3 regions of the Mesorhizobium montanum genome follow, and region 2 is predicted to be linked to each of the others. Evidence: riboswitches for the same ligand, from Rfam matches in the RefSeq annotation. Region 2 holds a riboswitch; each other region holds the start of a gene.
What was found. Region 2 has a riboswitch for cobalamin ahead of bluB (5,6-dimethylbenzimidazole synthase). Riboswitches for the same ligand answer to the same signal wherever they lie in the genome.
Positions count from the first base shown of each region.

Region 1: linked by a shared signal. The riboswitch ahead of RFM68_RS05945 (DUF1636 family protein) and the one ahead of bluB (5,6-dimethylbenzimidazole synthase) in region 2 are both predicted to bind cobalamin.
Region 3: linked by a shared signal. The riboswitch ahead of RFM68_RS29160 (CbtB domain-containing protein) and the one ahead of bluB (5,6-dimethylbenzimidazole synthase) in region 2 are both predicted to bind cobalamin.

Region 1 is NZ_JAVIJF010000003.1:320,861-326,844, forward strand. It holds gene RFM68_RS05925 (NADH-quinone oxidoreductase subunit C) at 1-602, opposite strand, end outside; gene RFM68_RS05930 (NuoB/complex I 20 kDa subunit family protein) at 607-1,188, opposite strand; gene RFM68_RS05935 (NADH-quinone oxidoreductase subunit A) at 1,179-1,544, opposite strand; gene RFM68_RS05940 (winged helix-turn-helix domain-containing protein) at 1,880-3,079, shown strand; cobalamin riboswitch at 3,110-3,313, shown strand; gene RFM68_RS05945 (DUF1636 family protein) at 3,355-3,783, shown strand; gene cobW (cobalamin biosynthesis protein CobW) at 3,786-4,823, shown strand; gene RFM68_RS05955 (cobaltochelatase subunit CobN) at 4,841-5,984, shown strand, end outside.
Region 2 is NZ_JAVIJF010000005.1:348-6,331, forward strand. It holds partial or broken gene RFM68_RS07900 (helix-turn-helix domain-containing protein) at 1-63, opposite strand, end outside; gene RFM68_RS07905 (LexA family protein) at 108-413, shown strand; gene RFM68_RS07910 (hypothetical protein) at 619-1,602, shown strand; gene bluB (5,6-dimethylbenzimidazole synthase) at 1,634-2,365, opposite strand; cobalamin riboswitch at 2,409-2,585, opposite strand; gene RFM68_RS07920 (histone deacetylase family protein) at 2,702-3,628, shown strand; gene RFM68_RS07925 (exodeoxyribonuclease VII small subunit) at 3,632-3,883, shown strand; gene RFM68_RS07930 (DUF2277 domain-containing protein) at 3,921-4,187, shown strand; gene RFM68_RS07935 (pirin family protein) at 4,197-5,117, shown strand; gene dxs (1-deoxy-D-xylulose-5-phosphate synthase) at 5,182-5,984, shown strand, end outside.
Region 3 is NZ_JAVIJF010000027.1:77,342-83,325, forward strand. It holds gene RFM68_RS29140 (MFS transporter) at 1-917, opposite strand, end outside; gene RFM68_RS29145 (DUF1259 domain-containing protein) at 957-1,856, opposite strand; gene RFM68_RS29150 (hypothetical protein) at 2,057-2,626, opposite strand; gene RFM68_RS29155 (CbtA family protein) at 2,693-3,433, opposite strand; gene RFM68_RS29160 (CbtB domain-containing protein) at 3,539-3,748, opposite strand; adenosylcobalamin (AdoCbl) riboswitch at 3,749-3,892, opposite strand; gene RFM68_RS29165 (histidine phosphatase family protein) at 3,976-4,545, shown strand; gene RFM68_RS29170 (hypothetical protein) at 4,950-5,942, shown strand.

The DNA.
Region 1 (5,984 bases), on a different contig from region 2:
CACTGCTTCGCTTTTTCGTCCCCGGGAAGAACGTAATCCGTTCCCTCCCACGGGCTCAAAAAGTCAAAGTTTCTAAATTCCTGCTTGAGCTCGACCGGCTCGTAGATGACCCGCTTGGCCTCGTCGTCGTAACGAACCTCGACAAAGCCGGTCAGCGGGAAATCCTTGCGCAGCGGGTGACCCTCGAAACCGTAGTCGGTAAGGATGCGGCGCAGATCCGGGTGACCGGTGAACAGCACACCATAGAGGTCGTAGGTTTCGCGCTCGAACCAGTCGGCGCCCGGATAGACGCCGGTCAGCGACGGCACCAGCGTTTCCTCGTCGGCCTGGACCTTGAGGCGGATGCGGACATTCTGCTTTGGCGACAGAAGGTGGTAGACGACGTCGAAGCGCCTGGCCCGCGACGGATAATCGGCGCCACAAACGTCAATGATCGAGATGAACTGGCAGCGTGGATCGTCGTGCAGGAAAGTCGCCACTTCGATCAGATTGCCGGGATCGACGGGAACGGTCAGCTCGCCATAGGCAAGCACCGCTTCGCCGATGCGGCCGGAGAGCTTCTCGCCGAGATAGGTGGAGAGTTCGTTCAGCGGCTGGGTCATCGGCTCACCGTTCGATCGTGCCGGTGCGGCGGATCTTCTTCTGCAGAAGGAGAATGCCGTAGAGCAGCGCTTCCGCGCTCGGCGGGCAGCCGGGCACATAGATGTCGACCGGCACGACGCGATCGCAGCCGCGCACCACCGAATAGGAATAGTGATAGTAGCCGCCGCCATTGGCGCAGGAGCCCATCGAGATGACGTAGCGCGGCTCCGGCATCTGGTCGTAGACCTTGCGCAGCGCCGGCGCCATCTTGTTGGTCAGCGTGCCGGCGACGATCATGATGTCGGACTGGCGCGGGGACGCGCGCGGCGCGACACCGAAACGCTCCGAGTCATAGCGCGGCATCGAGGTGTGGATCATCTCGACCGCGCAGCAGGCGAGGCCGAAGGTCATGAACATCAGCGAGCCGCTGCGCGCCCAGGTGATCAGCGCTTCGGTCGAGGTGACAAGGAAGCCCTTGTCGGCCAGCTCATTGTTGATTTCGAGGAAGAAGGGATCGTCCTCCCCCACCGGTCTGCCGGTGTTGGGGTCGATGATGCCCTTGGGTTTCGGCGCGACGAGGGTGCCTGAACTGTCGTTCAATCCCATTCCAGCGCTCCTTTTTTCCATTCATAGGCAAAGCCGATGGTCAGCACCGCCAGAAACACCATCATCGACCAGAAGCCGAGCATACCGAGCTTCGAGAAGGACACCGCCCACGGGAACAGGAAGGCGACCTCGAGATCGAAGATGATGAACAGGATCGACACCAGATAGAAGCGGATGTCGAATTTCATGCGGGCGTCGTCGAACGAGTTGAACCCGCATTCATAGGCGGAAAGCTTTTCCGGATCGGGATTGCGATAGGCCACCAGGAAGGGGGCGACGAGGAGCGCCAAACCAACGACCATCGCCACGGCGATGAACAGGACGATGGGCAGATATGAACTTAGGAGTGCGCTCATGCGGCGACTTTCCTTCGGCGGGGCAGTTCACTTTGATTACAGCAACGAACTCTAATGCGGAAGCGTGACAGATTAACCGCTGAACCGTTTTAAGGGAGCCCATGCTGCAACGCGGCGAGGGTTAGCGCAGCGGTTTCGGTGACGCAAGTCAAACCTTGTTCAATTCGCGGCCCTGGACGCCATATCGGAAGAAACTGGTCCGATCCGCTCCTGTTTGATTTCCTTCACATTTAACTCCACTTTTCTCTCCTGACACGTCTCCCGCCATTTGCCTGCTAGCATGGCCGGAATCACAGGCTAAAAGTCCGACAAATGATCGGGGCAAGGGCACCTTGATGAAGGAGAAAATCTCGCTTGCCATGGCCAGGCGCATTGCGCTGGGCGCCCAGGGTTTTAACGACCCTCGGCCCGGAGGAGTTCCGGATCGCCGGCACCTCGCGCGTGTGCTTTCGCGAACCGGCCTGCTGCAGATCGATTCCGTCAGCGCCGTGGTGCGCGCCCATTACATGCCGCTCTATTCGCGCCTTGGCCCCTACCCGCTTGCGCTGCTCGACAACGCCGCGGTCACCCGCAAGCGGGCAGTTTTCGAATACTGGGCGCATGAGGCGTCCTTCCTGCCCGTCGAGACCTATCCCCTGATGCGCTGGCGCATGCAGCGCGCCGAGCAAGGCGGCGAGATGTATCTCGGCCTGGCGAAATGGGGCCGTGAACGCAAAGCGATGATCGACGAGATTTACGGGCAAGTCGCCGAGCGCGGACCGATCGCCGCCTCCGACATCGAGGGCCATAAGGGCAATGGCGGCTGGTGGGGCTGGAGCGAGGCCAAGCACGCTTTCGAATGGCTGTTCTGGGCCGGACGCATCACCACCGCCTATCGGCGCGGCTTCGAGCGCTATTACGACCTGCCCGGGCGCGTTTTGCCGCAGGCAGTGCTCGATCTGCCTGTACCCTCGGTAGAGGACGCGCATCGCGAACTGCTGCGCACCTCGGCTCGCGCCCATGGCATCGCCACCTATGGCGACCTGCGCGACTATTTCCGCCTGGCGCCGGGCGACACAAAGGACCGCATCGAGGAACTGGTCGAAGCGGGCGAATTGCTGCCGGTGCGGGTCGAAGGCTGGGACAAGACCGCCTATCTGCACAAAGACGCCCGTTTTCCGCGCCGGATAGAGGCCCGCGCCCTGCTTGCGCCCTTCGATCCGGTCGTCTTCGAGCGCACTCGGACAGAAAAGCTCTTCGATTTCCGCTATCGTATCGAGATCTACACGCCAGCCGAAAAACGCCAATACGGCTACTACGTGCTGCCATTCCTGCTCGGCGACCGGATCGTCGCCCGCGTCGATCTGAGAGCCGACCGCCCGGCCAGCGTGCTGCGCGTCCACGCAGCCTATGCCGAGACCGGCGCTCCGCCGGAAACGACCGCCCAGCTCTTCGACGAGCTGAAGCAGATGCAAGGTTGGCTCGGCCTGGAGGCGATCGACGTGACGCCGGCCGGCGACCTCGGGCCGGCGCTGGCCGACATCAAGGTGTCGTAGCCGCGCGTTGACAGGCGCATAGCCGTAAGCCTAAATCCTGACCCAGACGGTCTTCTCCCGGCAAAGGGAGGAGCCAAGAGGGAATGCGGTGCGGGCCAAAACCCAAATCCGCGGCTGTCCCCGCAACTGTAAGCGACGAGCCTTGGCCGAAAACCACTGGGATATTCCCCGGGAAGGCGGCATTCAAGGCGACGACCCGCGAGCCAGGAGACCTGCCGTCTGAGACTTTAAGTATCCGTTCGCCCGGCGGGTTTTCCGGGCAAGGAGCCTGGTTTTTGGATCGCAACGGCAGTTTCCCGACTAATATCGCGGACATTTCGTCCGAGCGCGATGACGCGCTGGCGGACGTCACGATCATCGTTTGCTCGTCCTGCCGTAACGAAATCGGTTCAGACGCGCATCCGCGCGCCGGTGCATTGCTTGCCGAGGACACGCGCCAGGCTGCTTCCGGCGAAGGTCTCCGGGTCCGGACGGTCGAATGCCTCGGCAATTGCAAGCGCCGCCTGAGCGCGGCACTTCTGCGCGATGGTTGCTGGAGCTACGTTTTCGGTGACCTGAATACCGCCAGCGGCGCCGATCTCGTCGCCGGCGCGAAACTCTTCGCCACCTCGGCCGACGGCCTGATCCCATGGCGCGGCCGGCCCGATTCCCTCAAGCGCGGCCTTGTTGCCCGCATCCCTCCCCTCGACATGCTGAAGGACTGACCATGAGCGCTTCCGTTTCCCGTGTTCCCTGCACCGTCGTCACCGGCTTCCTCGGCGCCGGCAAGACGACGCTGATCCGCAACCTCATCGAAAACGCCAAGGGCAAGCGGCTGGCGATCATCGTCAACGAGTTCGGCGATGTCGGCATCGACGGCGATATCCTCAAGGGCTGCGGCGTCGATTCTTGCCCGGAAGAAAACATCGTCGAGCTTGCCAATGGCTGCATCTGCTGCACCGTCGCCGACGACTTCGTGCCTGCGCTCGACCAGATTCTGTCGCGCACGCCGAAGGTCGACCACATCCTGATCGAGACGTCCGGCCTCGCTCTGCCGAAGCCGCTCGTCCAGGCCTTCCAGTGGCCGACGGTGAAGAGCCGCGTCACCGTCGACGGCGTGATCGCAGTGGTCGACGGGCCGGCGCTGGCCGACGGTCGCGTCGCCTCCGACATGGATGCCCTGCAGGCGCAGCGCGCGGCGGACGGCTCGCTCGACCATGACGATCCGGTCGAAGAGGTGTTCGAGGACCAGATCGCCTGCGCCGACCTGATCATCCTGTCGAAGAGCGACCTGATGGATGCGGCCGGCTCGGCCCGCGCCAATGCCGTCATCGGCGAGCATGTCGCGCGTGCCGTCAAGGTCGTGCCGACCACCCATGGCAAGGTCGACCCCTCGGTGCTGCTCGGCCTCGGCCTTGCCGTCGAGGACGACATCGAGAACCGCAAGACCCACCACGACGACGAGCTCGACCATGAGCATGACGATTTCGACTCCTTCGTCATCGACATCCCGTCGGTCGCCAATCCGGACGACCTGGCAAAGCGCGTCGCCCTCGCCGCCGAGCAGGAAAACGTGCTGCGCGTCAAAGGTTTCGTCGAGGTCGGCGGCAAGCCGATGCGGCTTCTGCTGCAAGCCGTCGGCCCCCGCGTCAACCACTACTATGACCGCGCCTGGACGGCGGAGGACGACCGCCGCTCGCGGCTCGTCGTCATCGGTCTCAAGGGGCTGAACCGCCCGGCGGTCGAGCGTATCCTTGCCGGCTGAGGCCAACACGAAACGCGATGCATATCCTCACCACCACATCCGCCTCGCTCGACGATCTCGCCGAGCCGATCGACCTCAGGCAGACGCCTGCGGATGTCGTGGCCCTGTCCTTCACCGACAGCGATCTGGCCGGCCTTGCCGCGGCCTGGAAGGCGGACGCGGAGCGGCTGCCGTCGATGCGGCTGGCCGCCTTGCGCGACCTTCGCCACCCGATGTCGGTGGACCTGTGGATCGACAGCGTCGCCCGCCACGCCAGGGTCGTCCTCGTCCGCATCCTGGGCGGCTATGACTGGTGGCGCTACGGCTGCGACCAGCTCGCGGCGGTGGCGCGCAAGCGCGGCATAAAACTGGCGCTGCTGCCCGGCGAAAGCCATGACGAGGATCAGCGCCTGATCGAAGGCTCGACCCTGCCACGCGGCGAACTCAACGCCTTGCTCGGCTATTTCCGCGAAGGCGGCCCGGCAAACATGAGCGCGCTGGTGCAAAGACTGGCGGTGCTTGCGGGGGCTGAGGCGGGCGTAACCGACCCGGTCAGCGTGCCGAAGGCGGGGTACTATCAGCCGGGAGTTAGAGTTGTCGCAAAACCGGCACTATCCAAGGCTGGCGATCCTTCGCCCCCCTCTCTGCCCGGCAAGACAGAGAGGGGGGCGACGGAACTCGACGCCAACAAGTTCGACGTCATCCCCATCCTCTTCTACCGCTCGATGCTGCTCGCCGCCGACGTAGCCCCTATCGACGCACTGGTCGAAGCCTTGCGGCTACAGGGTTTGGCGCCCGTGCCGATCTTCGTGTCCAGCCTGAAAGATCCGGCGTCGCTGGCCTTCGTCGAAGCCGCCCTCGCCTCACTGAACCCTTCAGCCATCGTCACCGCGACCGCCTTTGCCTCCGGTGCCGAGCCCGGCGCCGAAACCCTGTTCGACCGCGCCGGCGTGCCGGTTTTCCAGGTTATCGTCGCCACGACGAGGCGCGAGGTCTGGGAAAAGAACCAGCGCGGGCTGGCCCCGGCCGATCTCGCCATGCATGTCGTGCTGCCCGAGCTCGACGGCCGTATCCTTGCTGGCGCAATCTCGTTCAAGGGCGAGGTCGAAACCGACCCGGCGCTGGCTTTCCGCGCCTTTGCCAACCGGCCCGAGGCCGACCGGGTTGCGCAAGTTGCCAAGC
Region 2 (5,984 bases):
CAGCATGCTCATGAGTTCGTCGCGTTCGGGTTGGTCGAGATCGACGCGGTAGCGTACATTCATCCGGATGGCCTCCTTCGGTGCGGAGGTTCCGGAAGAATCGGAAAATGAATCAATTACTTGACGCAAAGCCGCCAGATCGACCCCGCTTCACCGAAAAGCAGGGCCAGTATCTCGCCTTCATCTGGACCTACGGCCTGATCAACGCTCGCTCGCCGGCCGAACGCGATATGCAGCGCTTCTTCGCCGTCACCGCGCCTTCCGTCCATCAGATGGTGATCACCCTCGAGCGCGCTGGATGGATCCGCAGGCAGCCCGGCGTCGCGCGCAGCATTGAACTGCTCCTCGACCCCGACAGCCTGCCCAGGCTACAACCCATCGAAACCGTCAAATCCCCTGTGCACAGGTACTAGGTTGTGCACCGGTTTCAGACCGGCGCAACCCTGCCGCGATTGACAATAGCCGGGGCAAGCGCATCCTCCTGCGCCATTCTCTTACGGCGCCGCGCGTTCTTTGAACGCGCAAAGGACGCTGTAAAACTTTGATTCAGCGCATGATCTTTTCCGAAAATCGATTTCGATTTTCGGGGTCATGCGCGAGGGGCGGGAGAGTCGGGCCATGTGGGACTTCAGCATCGCCAGGTCGGTGTCCATCATGATGCGCACCTGGCCGTTCATCGTCTTTCGCATGATCGTCTATTTCGGCATCACGGTCGCCTACATCATGGCGACCGGCACGGGCGCCAGCGTCGGCTACGGCGCCGGTCACATCTCGACCGACCCCGACGGCCCGGTGTCCTTTGCGCTCTGGGGCGGCGTGGTCGGCTTCGGAGTCGTCTCGATCGCCGTCTACTGGATCCGCGAATACATCCTCTACGTACTGAAGGCCGGCCATATCGCCGTCATGGTGCATCTGATCGACGGCCACGACGTCCCCGACGGCCAGGGCCAGATCGCCTATGCGAAGGAAGTGGTCACCCAGCGTTTCGCCGAGGCCAATATCCTTTTCGTCGTCGACCAGCTGGTCAAGGGCGCCATACGCGCCATCACCGGCCTGATCGGCGGCATCGCCGCCTTCCTGCCCATTCCGGGCCTGAGCGGGCTGGTCAGCTTCATCAACACGGTGATCCGCCTGTCGCTGACCTATGTCGATGAGATCATCCTCGGCTACAACATCCGCATCAATTCGAACTCGCCTTTCGAAACCGCCCGGCAAGGCGTCGTGCTCTACGCGCAGAACGGCAAGCACATGGTCAAGAACGCCGTCTGGCTGGCGGTGATCATGTGGGGCGTGTCCTTCGTCATCTTCCTTTTGATGCTGGCTCCGGCGGCCGCCATCCTGTGGGTCATGCCGGGTCAGCTTGCCGGCTGGGCCTTCGTGCTGGCCATCGTCTTTGCCTGGGCCTTCAAAGCCGCCTTCATCGAGCCTTTTGCGATCGCCTCGCTGATGCAGGTCTATTTCGATGCGATCGAGGGCCAGGTGCCCAACCCCGAATGGGACCACCGGCTGGCCGAGGCCTCGTCCAAGTTCAGGGAACTGCGCGACAAGGCGCTAGGCTCCTTCGGCGGCGGCTCGCGCTGGGATACGCCCCGGGCCGCTTGATCGGCGGCCCCTGCGCACGAAGACCGACTGATCACGGCTTCTGCGCGCCGCCAAGCCTTGCGATCGCCGATTTGAGCGGTGCCTCGCCGGCGCCGCGGAAAGTCTCGCTCATCACCAGTTCGGGCAATGGCAGGCGCTTGCCCCAGCCATGCGCTTCGAGATCCGGCCTCGGCGCGAATGCCGAGACGCGGCCGACGCACAGATAGGCGATCGGCGTGACGTGCTCCGGGATCGAGAGAAGCTGCTTCAGCGCCTCCGTCTCGATGATGCTAACCCAGCCGACCCCGACCCCTTCGGCGCGCGCCGCCAGCCAGAAATTCTGTACCGCGCAGACGGTGCTGTAGAGGTCCATTTCCGGATTGTGCAAGCGCCCGAGCGGCGAGTCTTTCGAACGCTGCCGGTCGCAGGTGATGCAAAGATTGAGCGCGCTTTCGCAGATGCCTTCGAGCTTCAGCTTACGGTAGAGCGCCTGCCGTTCCGCCTCGATTGCGGGCAGTTCCTGCTCGCGCGCGGCGAGGAACAGATCGCGCACCTGCCGCCGCCTTGCCGCATCGCGGATGACGATGAAGTTCCACGGCTGCATAAAGCCGACCGATGGCGCGTGATGCGCCGCGGTGAGCAGCCGCGCCAGCACGGCATCGTCCAGATCGTCGGCCGTGAAGTGGCTGCGCACGTCACGCCTGGTGAACATCGCCCGGTAGACCGCGTCCCGCGCCAATTGGTCAAAGTCATCGCCGCTCGCGGCGATCGCTGCTGCCGTCATCGCTTTTCCCCTTGCGACAAGCAGTCGCCCGCCTGACCAAGCGGGTAACCATGTCTGCCAGGCCGGTCTTCTGGCTCGGGATCATCCCGCTCCGGCGCCTTCCCGTCATCGACAGTGGCTTTTGCCGGCGCGGTCCCCCTCACAGCGTTGGGCACGCCACGGAGTTCAACCGTGTTCCCGATTCTCCCGCGGCGCGGGCACCAGGCAGCGACCCGACCTTACCGCGAAGCTTGGGCCGCGCCAATGGCGCGAGCGACATGGCTTGGCGCAATTTTCCCCAGCCATTCGGCTTCTCAAACATGGTCATCCACGCCGCGGGTGCCTAGATTAGGCGCCATGGCCACCCGTCTCTACACGCACCCGATCTTTCTCGAACACATCACGCCGCCCGGCCACCCCGAGCGGCCCGACCGTCTGCGCGCCATCGAGCGCGTGCTGGACGACGAGGCTTTTTCGACGCTCGAACGTGTCAAGGCGCCCGAAGGCGACGAGGCCACTATCCTTTACGCTCACCCCGAGGACTTCGTCGAGCGTGTCCGCGCGGCGATCCCTCAGAGCGGCATCGTCTCGATCGATGCCGACACCAGCGCCAGCCCGAAGAGTTGGCAGGCCGTGGTGACGGCGATCGGCGGCGCCAACGCTGCCGTCGACGATGTCTTCGAAGGCCGTGCCGCCAACGTCTTCGTCGCCGCCCGCCCGCCCGGCCACCATGCCGAAAAGACCACGGCTATGGGTTTCTGCTTGTTCAACACGGCGGCGATCGCCGCCCGCTACGCGCAAAAGAAGCATCAGGCCGAGCGCGTCGCCATCGTCGACTGGGACGTCCATCACGGCAACGGCACGCAGGACATTTTCTGGGACGACCCGTCGGTGCTCTATTGCTCGACGCATCAGATGCCGCTTTATCCGGGCACTGGCGCGAAGACCGAAACCGGCGCCGGCAATATAGTCAATGCACCGCTTGCGCCGCAGACCGGCACCGATTTGTTCCGCGACGCGTTCCTGTCACGCGTGCTGCCCTCGATCGACGCGTTCGCGCCGGACCTGATCATTATTTCCGCCGGATTCGACGCGCACCACCGCGACCCGCTCGCCGAGATCAACCTGACCGAGGATGATTTCGACTGGGCGACCGGCCAGTTGATGGAACGCGCCGGCCGCCACAGCGGCAACAGGCTCGTCAGCCTGCTGGAAGGCGGCTACGATCTGCAGGGACTGGCATTTTCAGTCGCCGCCCATGTCGGGCGGCTGATGAAGGGATAGGGTATGGCAGTGGAAGGCAATGAGGACGTCAAGGCGATGAGCTTCGAACAGGCGCTCGATGCGCTGGAGAAGATCGTCGATGATCTGGAGCGCGGCGATGTCCCGCTCGACCAGTCGATCAGGATCTACGAGCGTGGCGAGGCACTGAAGGCCCATTGCGACCGGCTGCTGAAAGCGGCCGAGGACAAGGTCGAGAAGATCAGGCTGTCGCGCGACGGCAAGCCAGCGGGAACCGAGCCGCTCGACGCCGAGTGAGTGAAGCGGGTAGGGGGCAGACAAAGGAGTTCAAGCCATGTGCCGCAACATCAAGACTCTGGCCAATTTCGAGCCGCCGGCGACCAATGATGAAGTGCATGATGCCGCGCTTCAATTCGTGCGCAAGCTGAGCGGCTCGACCAAGCCTTCCAAGCGCAACGAGCATGCCTTCCACCACGCGGTCGAGGCGATCGCAGCTATCGCGCGCGAGCTCATCGATTCGCTCGAGACCGCGCAGGAGCCGCGCAATCGCGAGGAAGAAGCTGCCAAGGCGAAGGCCAGGTCGGCGCTCCGTTTCGCCTGAGGAACCGTCATGAGCTTCTTTCCGGGAAACGATCCTGAACCCGGCGATGCCTTTGCCTGCGATCAGATCGAGCTGATGGTCGTTCCGAACGCGAAGGATATTGGCGGCTTCGAGGTTCGGCGCGCCCTGCCGACGGCCAAGCGACGGCTGGTCGGGCCGTTCATCTTCTTCGACCGCATGGGCCCAGCCATTCTGCGCGCCGGCCATGCGCTCGACGTGCGCCCGCATCCGCATATCGGGCTGTCCACCGTCACCTACCTTTTCGATGGCAAGATCAGGCATCGCGACTCGCTCGGCACCGAAATGGTGATCGCGCCGGGCGACGTGAATTTGATGACCGCCGGGCGTGGCATCGTTCATTCCGAGCGCACGCCGCAGGAACTGCGCGGCGCACCGATGTCGGTTTCCGGCCTGCAGACCTGGCTGGCGCTGCCGGACGGCAAGGAGGAAATTGCCCCGGTGTTCGCGAACACTGCGGTGACGCGCCTGCCCGAGATCGATGCCGAGGGCGTGAGCGGCCGCATCGTCATCGGCGAGTTCTCGGGGCTGCGCTCGCCCGTCGCGACCGCTTCGGACACGCTTTATGCCGATCTCAGACTGGCGGCGGGCGCCAGCGTGAAAATTCCGGGCGATGCCGAGGAGCGCGCCGTCTACACGCTGGAAGGCGAAGTCTCGATCGCCGGCGATATGTTTCCGGCCGAGCGGCTTCTGGTGTTCAAGCCGGGCGAGGAAATCATCGTTTCCTCCGAGCGCGGCGCGCATTTCATGCTGTTCGGTGGCGCTTCGCTGGGCTCCAAGCGCTATATCTGGTGGAATTTCGTCTCGTCCTCGAAAGAGCGGATCGAACAGGCCAAGCAGGAATGGAAGACAGGCCGCTTCGATATCGTTCCTGGTGATGAGGAAGAGTTCATTCCGTTGCCGGAAGGCTAGGGCGGCACGGCTGCGTGTCACTGACGCGCATTTACATTCGCCCGCCGGCGGCCTATGCCCGCGCATGATTACGGCGCAATTTGCTGGTAGCGCCGAGTTCGATCAATTGAGGCAGGACGCGCCCCGAGTGAAGCCAGACACGCCGCTGCTCGACAAGGTCCGCATTCCAGCGGACCTGCGGACGCTTGATGACGTCGCGCTGCCTCAGCTTGCCGCGGAACTCCGCGCCGAGCTCATCGACGCCGTATCGCAGACCGGCGGCCATCTCGGCGCCGGCCTCGGCGTGGTCGAGTTGACGGTTGCCCTGCATTATGTCTTCAACACGCCGGCAGACCGGCTGATCTGGGACGTCGGCCACCAGGCTTATCCGCACAAGATCCTGACCGGTCGCCGCGACCGTATCCGCACCCTGCGCCAGGAAGGCGGCTTGTCCGGCTTCACCCGGAGGGCCGAGAGCGAATACGATCCGTTCGGCGCGGCGCACTCCTCGACATCGATTTCGGCGGGCCTCGGCATGGCGATGGCCCGCGAGCTTTCGGGCGCCCACAACAATGTCATTGCCGTCATCGGAGATGGCTCGATGTCGGCCGGCATGGCTTTCGAGGCGCTGAACAATGCCGGCGCGCTCGATGCCCGGCTGATCGTCATCCTCAACGACAACGACATGTCGATCGCGCCGCCGACCGGCGCCATGAGCGCCTATCTGGCCAGGCTCGCCTCCGGCAAGGCCTATCTGGGCCTGCGCGATTTCGGCAAGAAGCTGACATCCTATCTCGGCAAGCGCGCCGACCGTGCCATCACCCGCGCGGTCGAGCATGCGCGCGGCTATGTCACCGGCGGCACCTTGTTCGAGGAGCTCGGCTTCTA
Region 3 (5,984 bases), on a different contig from region 2:
ATCAAGCAAATGCTCGAGGGGATATGAGTGAACACCATCGTATTCACAAGCCCGATGCGGTTCGACAGCCATGCGGCGGCCGGAAATGAAGCCGCCGATAAAACACCCGACCAGAAAAAGAACAACCCGGCGGCCGACAGCGAAAGCCCGAACTTGCTGAACAGCCACAAAGCGATGAGCGACTGCACGGCAAAGCCGCCGGCGAAAGCGTCGATGCTGAACAGGGCCGCCAGCTTGTAGACGATGACACGCGACGGCCCAAGCGCCGCGGCGGGCCTCTCCTGAGGAGAGGTTTCCGGACCAACCGGAATGCGCGCGTACACCAGCCCGCCCGCCACACCAAGGACCGCGTAAAGAACGAACATTGCCTTGAGCGCCGTGAGCCGCGAAATCCCGGCCGTTACCAGGAAGTCGGGGCTGGTTGCGGCAAGGGCGCCGAACGCTGCCGCCAGCGCACCCAACAGGCTGTAGCGCGCGAATGCCTTCGTGCGGTCCGCATCCGCGACGAGCCGCGACAAGACGGCGTGCTCCAGCGGAACAAAGATGCTGACGCTTCCCGATGAAGGATTGATCGTGCCCATGAATGCCACGAGCAGAACAAGTGCATAGGTGCGTGGCTGCGTATAGGCCAGCCCGGTTGCGATCATCAGGCCGGATGCAGCCAAAAGCAGGGTGCGCCGGTCTGCGCGCACCGCCAGGAACCCGATGCCGAGCGTCAATAGCGCCGAACCCAGGAGGGCAACGGTCGCGACGACACCGATCTCGAGCGGCCCGAGTCCGATCGCCGCCAGATATACGGGCAGGAGCACGGCGGCAAAGCCGTCGCCAAAATCCCTGAGGGCCCGCGCCGCGTATATGTCCGCAGCGCGGCCGCCGTTCCTTTCGTGGCTTGGCTGCTCGGCACCGCCCGGGCCAATATAGCTCCCTTCGGAGTTTTGAAGGGATTGTGTCAAAGGTCAGCTGCCCGTCCTTAGGTGCACTTGATCGAGCGCGAGTTTCAGCCCCTTGGCCAACTTGCCAACGTCGTCATTTGCCCAGAAATGCATGAAGAACAGCCGGGGTTGGTCGTCGAGCATGTGGTTGTGCACGGCAGTCACCTCTATCCCGCTTTCGCGTAAGGCTCGTAACACCGGATTCACTTCAGAGGCGATCAGAACGAAGTCGCCGGTGATCGCGGCCTTGCCACTGCCGGTGGGCTGGAAGTTGATGGCAATCGCAGAGCCCATTGCGTCCGGCACCTCCATTCCATCGTCCTTGACGGTCTCCGCGCGCGGGATGCTGACCTGATAGACCCCGCCATTGACCTTGCCCTTGCGGCCAAGCGCCTGGTCGATGATCGACGTATCGAGATCAATCGCCTTCGAAGCAGCGGTGGCGCTCGCCGGCGCCTCGGAAAGCGGCGTCGCACTCTCCTGCAAGGCCGAATGCAGCGCAGCGGCCAACTTTTCCGGATCGCCATGCCCCAGGACGTGCATGTACATCGTCTCCGGCTGGGCCCTCCGCAGGTGGTTGTGGAGCGCCGTGATCTCGATGCCGCTTTCAATCAGTTTCATCATCACGGGGCTGATCTCTGGTTCGGTCAACACGAGATCGCCCATCACCATGACGTCGTGATCGCCCATGGCTTTGAATGCGAGCCACGAGCCGAGCGCCAAGGCCGGTTTGAGTTCCACGCCGTCGACAGTGACTTTCAGGTTGGAACGAGGCAGCCCGACCCGGTAGACGCCCCCTGATACCTCTGTGCCGGATTTCCCGAGTGCCTGCGCGACCGCCTTCCAGTCAGGCGCAGCCAGGGAAGGCTGGGCAAGTCCGAGGGAAGCCGCAAACGCGAGACCAGCTACGATTTTCGCATGCATGATTTGCTCCTGTGCTCAGCCCCAGGTGCCCAATTGGAAAACGTCTGCCGTTCCGAAATGCCATTGCGCTCGCGGAATTGTGATAGGCACTCCGCCCGCTTTGTCGCCGATGGCGAAGCTTTCGGAGACGAACATGATTGGCGATTGTGGGTCCGTACGTCGGATGGAGGGCGACCCTTACGCCGGCCGGTTGCTGCCTGTCAGGCGACGCGTTTGCGCGGTGCGCCGGAGATCGACCTGCCGGCGGCGATCATGGCGGCAACTGTCGCAACGAGCACCGCCAGGCTCGGCATGTGGAAGAAGATGTCCCGCCAGCGCGGCTCGATGACCGCGCCGGTGCTGAAACTCTCGCCGCTGAACTGGCACAGGATCCAGGACGCGCCGCTGCGCACCATGTCGGCGTCGATGTCTGAGATCAGCGCCTTCGCCTCGCGCGCGGCTGACGGCATCGTCGCCATATAGGTGAGCAGCGCCTTGGCGGTGGCGAGATAGGCGTGGCTGCATTCGTTGAAAGGGCTCTCTTCGTCGCCGAGGCTTCCCGGCATCAGGCCCCACAGGCAGTAGGTGTATTGCAGGTTGCCGTGATTGTAGAGCCGCCGGAAGGTCGGATCGGTCACGGTCTGGCGCTGGGCGAGGTCGAGGATGTCGCCGCGATAGCGCGCGATCACCGCCATCTGGCCGTGGGTCAGGCTGGGGATCTGGATGCCGGGGGGAGGCGGGACCGACGACCAGCTATGCGTTTCGGCTGGTGCCGCCGCAATTATGATCACCAGGGCGGTCGCCAAAAAGAAATTGGCCGCCAGGGTGTAGAACCGTGGCCGCCAACGCATCGTATGTCAGGCGTAACGGCGTGCCGGGCCGCGCTGGTCGCGCACCGCGACCACGCGCTCGGCTACCGCGCCGAAGCCGAGTCCGACGACGGTCCACAGCACCAGCTGGATGCCGAGCGACGCGACGCGGAATTGCCACAGCACGGTCGCCGAGAAGTTTTCCGGCACCTCGTTGATGTCGGGAAGTGCTGCCTTCACCAGCGCGAAGACGACGAGGAAGGCGAGTGCCCCGACGATTGAGGCGTTCCAGGCGCCAAGCCGGTTCCACAGCCGCTGCGCCAGGCCCACCGCCGCCACCATCGCCGCGATCGAGATGACGATCATGATGAAGAACAGCTCGGTGCGGTAGCCGATGGTCTCGGCATTGCCGACCGCGGGCGGGTTCGCCGGGTATTTGAGGCCGGGCACCACGATCACGGCAAGGAAGCCAAGCAGCGCCAGCAGCGCCGAAGTGCCGCGCGGGCCGAGCGAGCCCAGCCGGCCATAGGCATAAGCAAAGACCAGCGAGAACAGCCCGCCGAGGGCGGCGCCATAGACCAGCACGCCGGTCGCCAGGCCAATGCCCGCCTGCGTGGCGCGGCTGACCATCTCAGGCTCCGGCGCCTCGCCGGCGGCCTGGGCCTGCTGTTCCTCGAAGGCGATCGCCCTGTCGACCTGCGGCTCGCCATAGATGCGGGCAAAGGCGAATGCCAGAATCCCCGCGACCAGCCCGACAAGCATGCCGCGCAGCAAAAGTTTTCCGACCATGTTCAAAACCCCTTTGGAGCAATTCCGGGAAACTGCGTAGCGGTTTTTCCGTCCGGAACTGCGCAAGACCAAAACTTAGGGCGGCTCAGCGTTCGCTGAACCGTACTAGTGGCAGGGGAAGCCGAGCAGGTGGCGGCCGTCATGCACGAACTCGTGCACATAGCTGCCGCGGATCAGCGACGTGGCGCCTTCTTCCGCGCCGACGAAATAGATCGCCAGCATCAGCAGCAGCCCGCCGAGGATGGCCCAGGGCAGAAGCTCGCGGACCGGAATTGCAACCGGACCGTAGCTGGGGGCGAAAGTGGTGTCGGACATATTGACCTCCCGTGGGATACTGCGTCCCGTTGATCGAACAATGCTGCGGAATAAGGCCTGACTTTCGGCTGGTGCCGATCACAGTGGCGCGACCGTGCCGGACTCGCACCGGCTTCCAATCCCGTATAGCGCTAAAACACTTGTCAGCACTTCGTTCGCCTGTCAACGACATGTAATGGCGGCACGGCTTCGTGAGGCCTATTTTTCGCTGGGCCACGGAGTTTTTCATGCTTGCCCGCCTGACGATGATCGCAAGCGGTGCGACGCCCGGCATGCGCAAGGGCCGCTTTCCGAAGGACGAGGCGCCGGAGCCGCGGGTTCTTGAGCGTGCGGGCGCGCTGGCCGCTTCGCTGCGCCGCGCCGATCGCGTCTGGACAAGTCCGGCGCTTGCCGCGCGGCGGACGGCCGAGGCGCTTGGCCTTGACGCCACGGTCGAGCCGCTGCTTGCCGAGCAGGATTTCGCGCGTTGGGCCGGCAAAAGCTTCGAGGAGGTGCAGGCCGGGGATCCGGAAGGCATGGCGGCCTGGTTTTCCGATCCGGACGCAGCACCCCATGGCGGCGAATCGCTTGCCGCCGTCGCCCGGCGCGGCGCCGCGCTCATGGAGCGCCTGGCCGGCGAGAGCGGCCACACCGTCGCGCTCACCCATGCCGTGCCGATCCGCGCCGCCATGCTGCATCTGCTGGGCGCGCCGCTCTCCTCGGTCTGGAAGATCGACGTCGAGCCGCTGTCGCTCACCGAGTTTCGCAGCGACGGCCGCCGCTGGGTGCTGCATGCGAGCGGGATCACGGCCAGCTGATCCCAAGTCGAGCCTGGGCTTGGCCGAGCAGTTTGCGGCGAAGTGTGAAATGCTTCTCAGTTCGCAATACGGCCCTGCTGTAATCTCGCGCCTGAGGGAGCGCGCGCAAGACGCCGTACGTTCAAGGCGGGAATATTCGCCGGCGCCACGCGGCCGGGCGGCTTCGCAATCCGGCGGCCTGCTGTCGCGTTAGTTGCGGCATTCCGATCGAACGGGCAGAAACAGCTGACGGAATTACAGTCGACGAAGGCGACCGGGATTAGCCTATAGTTTTTCCTGAAGCCCTAGGTTATGCTTATTGAGGAGGACAATAATATAATAGTTTGCCGGGGGGCCGATCTGTGAAGCGTTTCCTTTGGATTCATTCGCTTTTTATTGTTTTTCTAGCTGTGCTGCAGGGTTGCATGGCGGATCCGACAAAACATTATGTCGGTATTCCGCCGGTCATCGACGCGGCAAGCGTCGAGCAATCCAGCGGCCGCATCAACCGCATCATGAACGCCTTGGCGCGCGATACCGGCGGCGGCACCTATTACGACTTGACCGAGGCCGGGTTCAACTATGTCGACGATCGCTGCATGGAGTATTTCAGCGAGCTTTTCTATCTGAACAGACGCCGTGAAGCGACCAAGGCCGGCCTCAACGCCTTCAGCCAGACCACCAACGCCATTCTGGCCGCTTCGGGCGCCTCGTCGCTATCGATGGCCGCCGTCACGCAAGCCTTCGGACTGGCCTCCAACCTGACCGACATCGCCGCGGGCACCTATCTCTACCAGCTGCCGCCAGCCACGACGCTGACCTTCGTGCGCAAATTGCAGGGCGCCTATCGCGACGCGGTTGCCGCCAAGGCCAGCCAGATCAACACGTCGACCGCCTCCTATCATCTGATCCAGGATTATCTGTCTTTGTGTCTGCCGCCGGTGATCGAGGCGAAGCTCGTCGAGCATGTCGCGGACGCGGCGGCGACCCCGGTCAAGGGCGGCTCGATCTCGAACATCGAGATCGACGTCAGGACCAATTCGCCGCTACCGCGCAAGCCGGAAATCATCCAGGAGGTGAGGGCACCCGCCAAGCCCCCAGTCAAGCCTGTGGTGGAGCAGACCAATACGATCGGGTCCTTTGAGCGGACGCTCACCCATGTTCGTGTAGCAAGCATCCAGCGCGCCCTCTGCGTCTCGCCGGCCGATGGTGTCCTCAACGACGCCACGCGAACGGCGGTCGACGAATTCTTCCGCGGCGTGCAGCAAGGCGCCAGTGGCGTCACCTATCCCAGCGCAAGTCAGAATGGCATCCGCAGCGTGCACGACGCGATGCTGCTGAAAGCGGAAAAGAGAATCGGAACCTGCATCCCGTCTCGCGACACCAGCGCCTTTGAAATCGGCAGAAAGTTTATGTGACCGGCTTCGCGCCGATCGCCTGAAATCCAAGACACGACACGC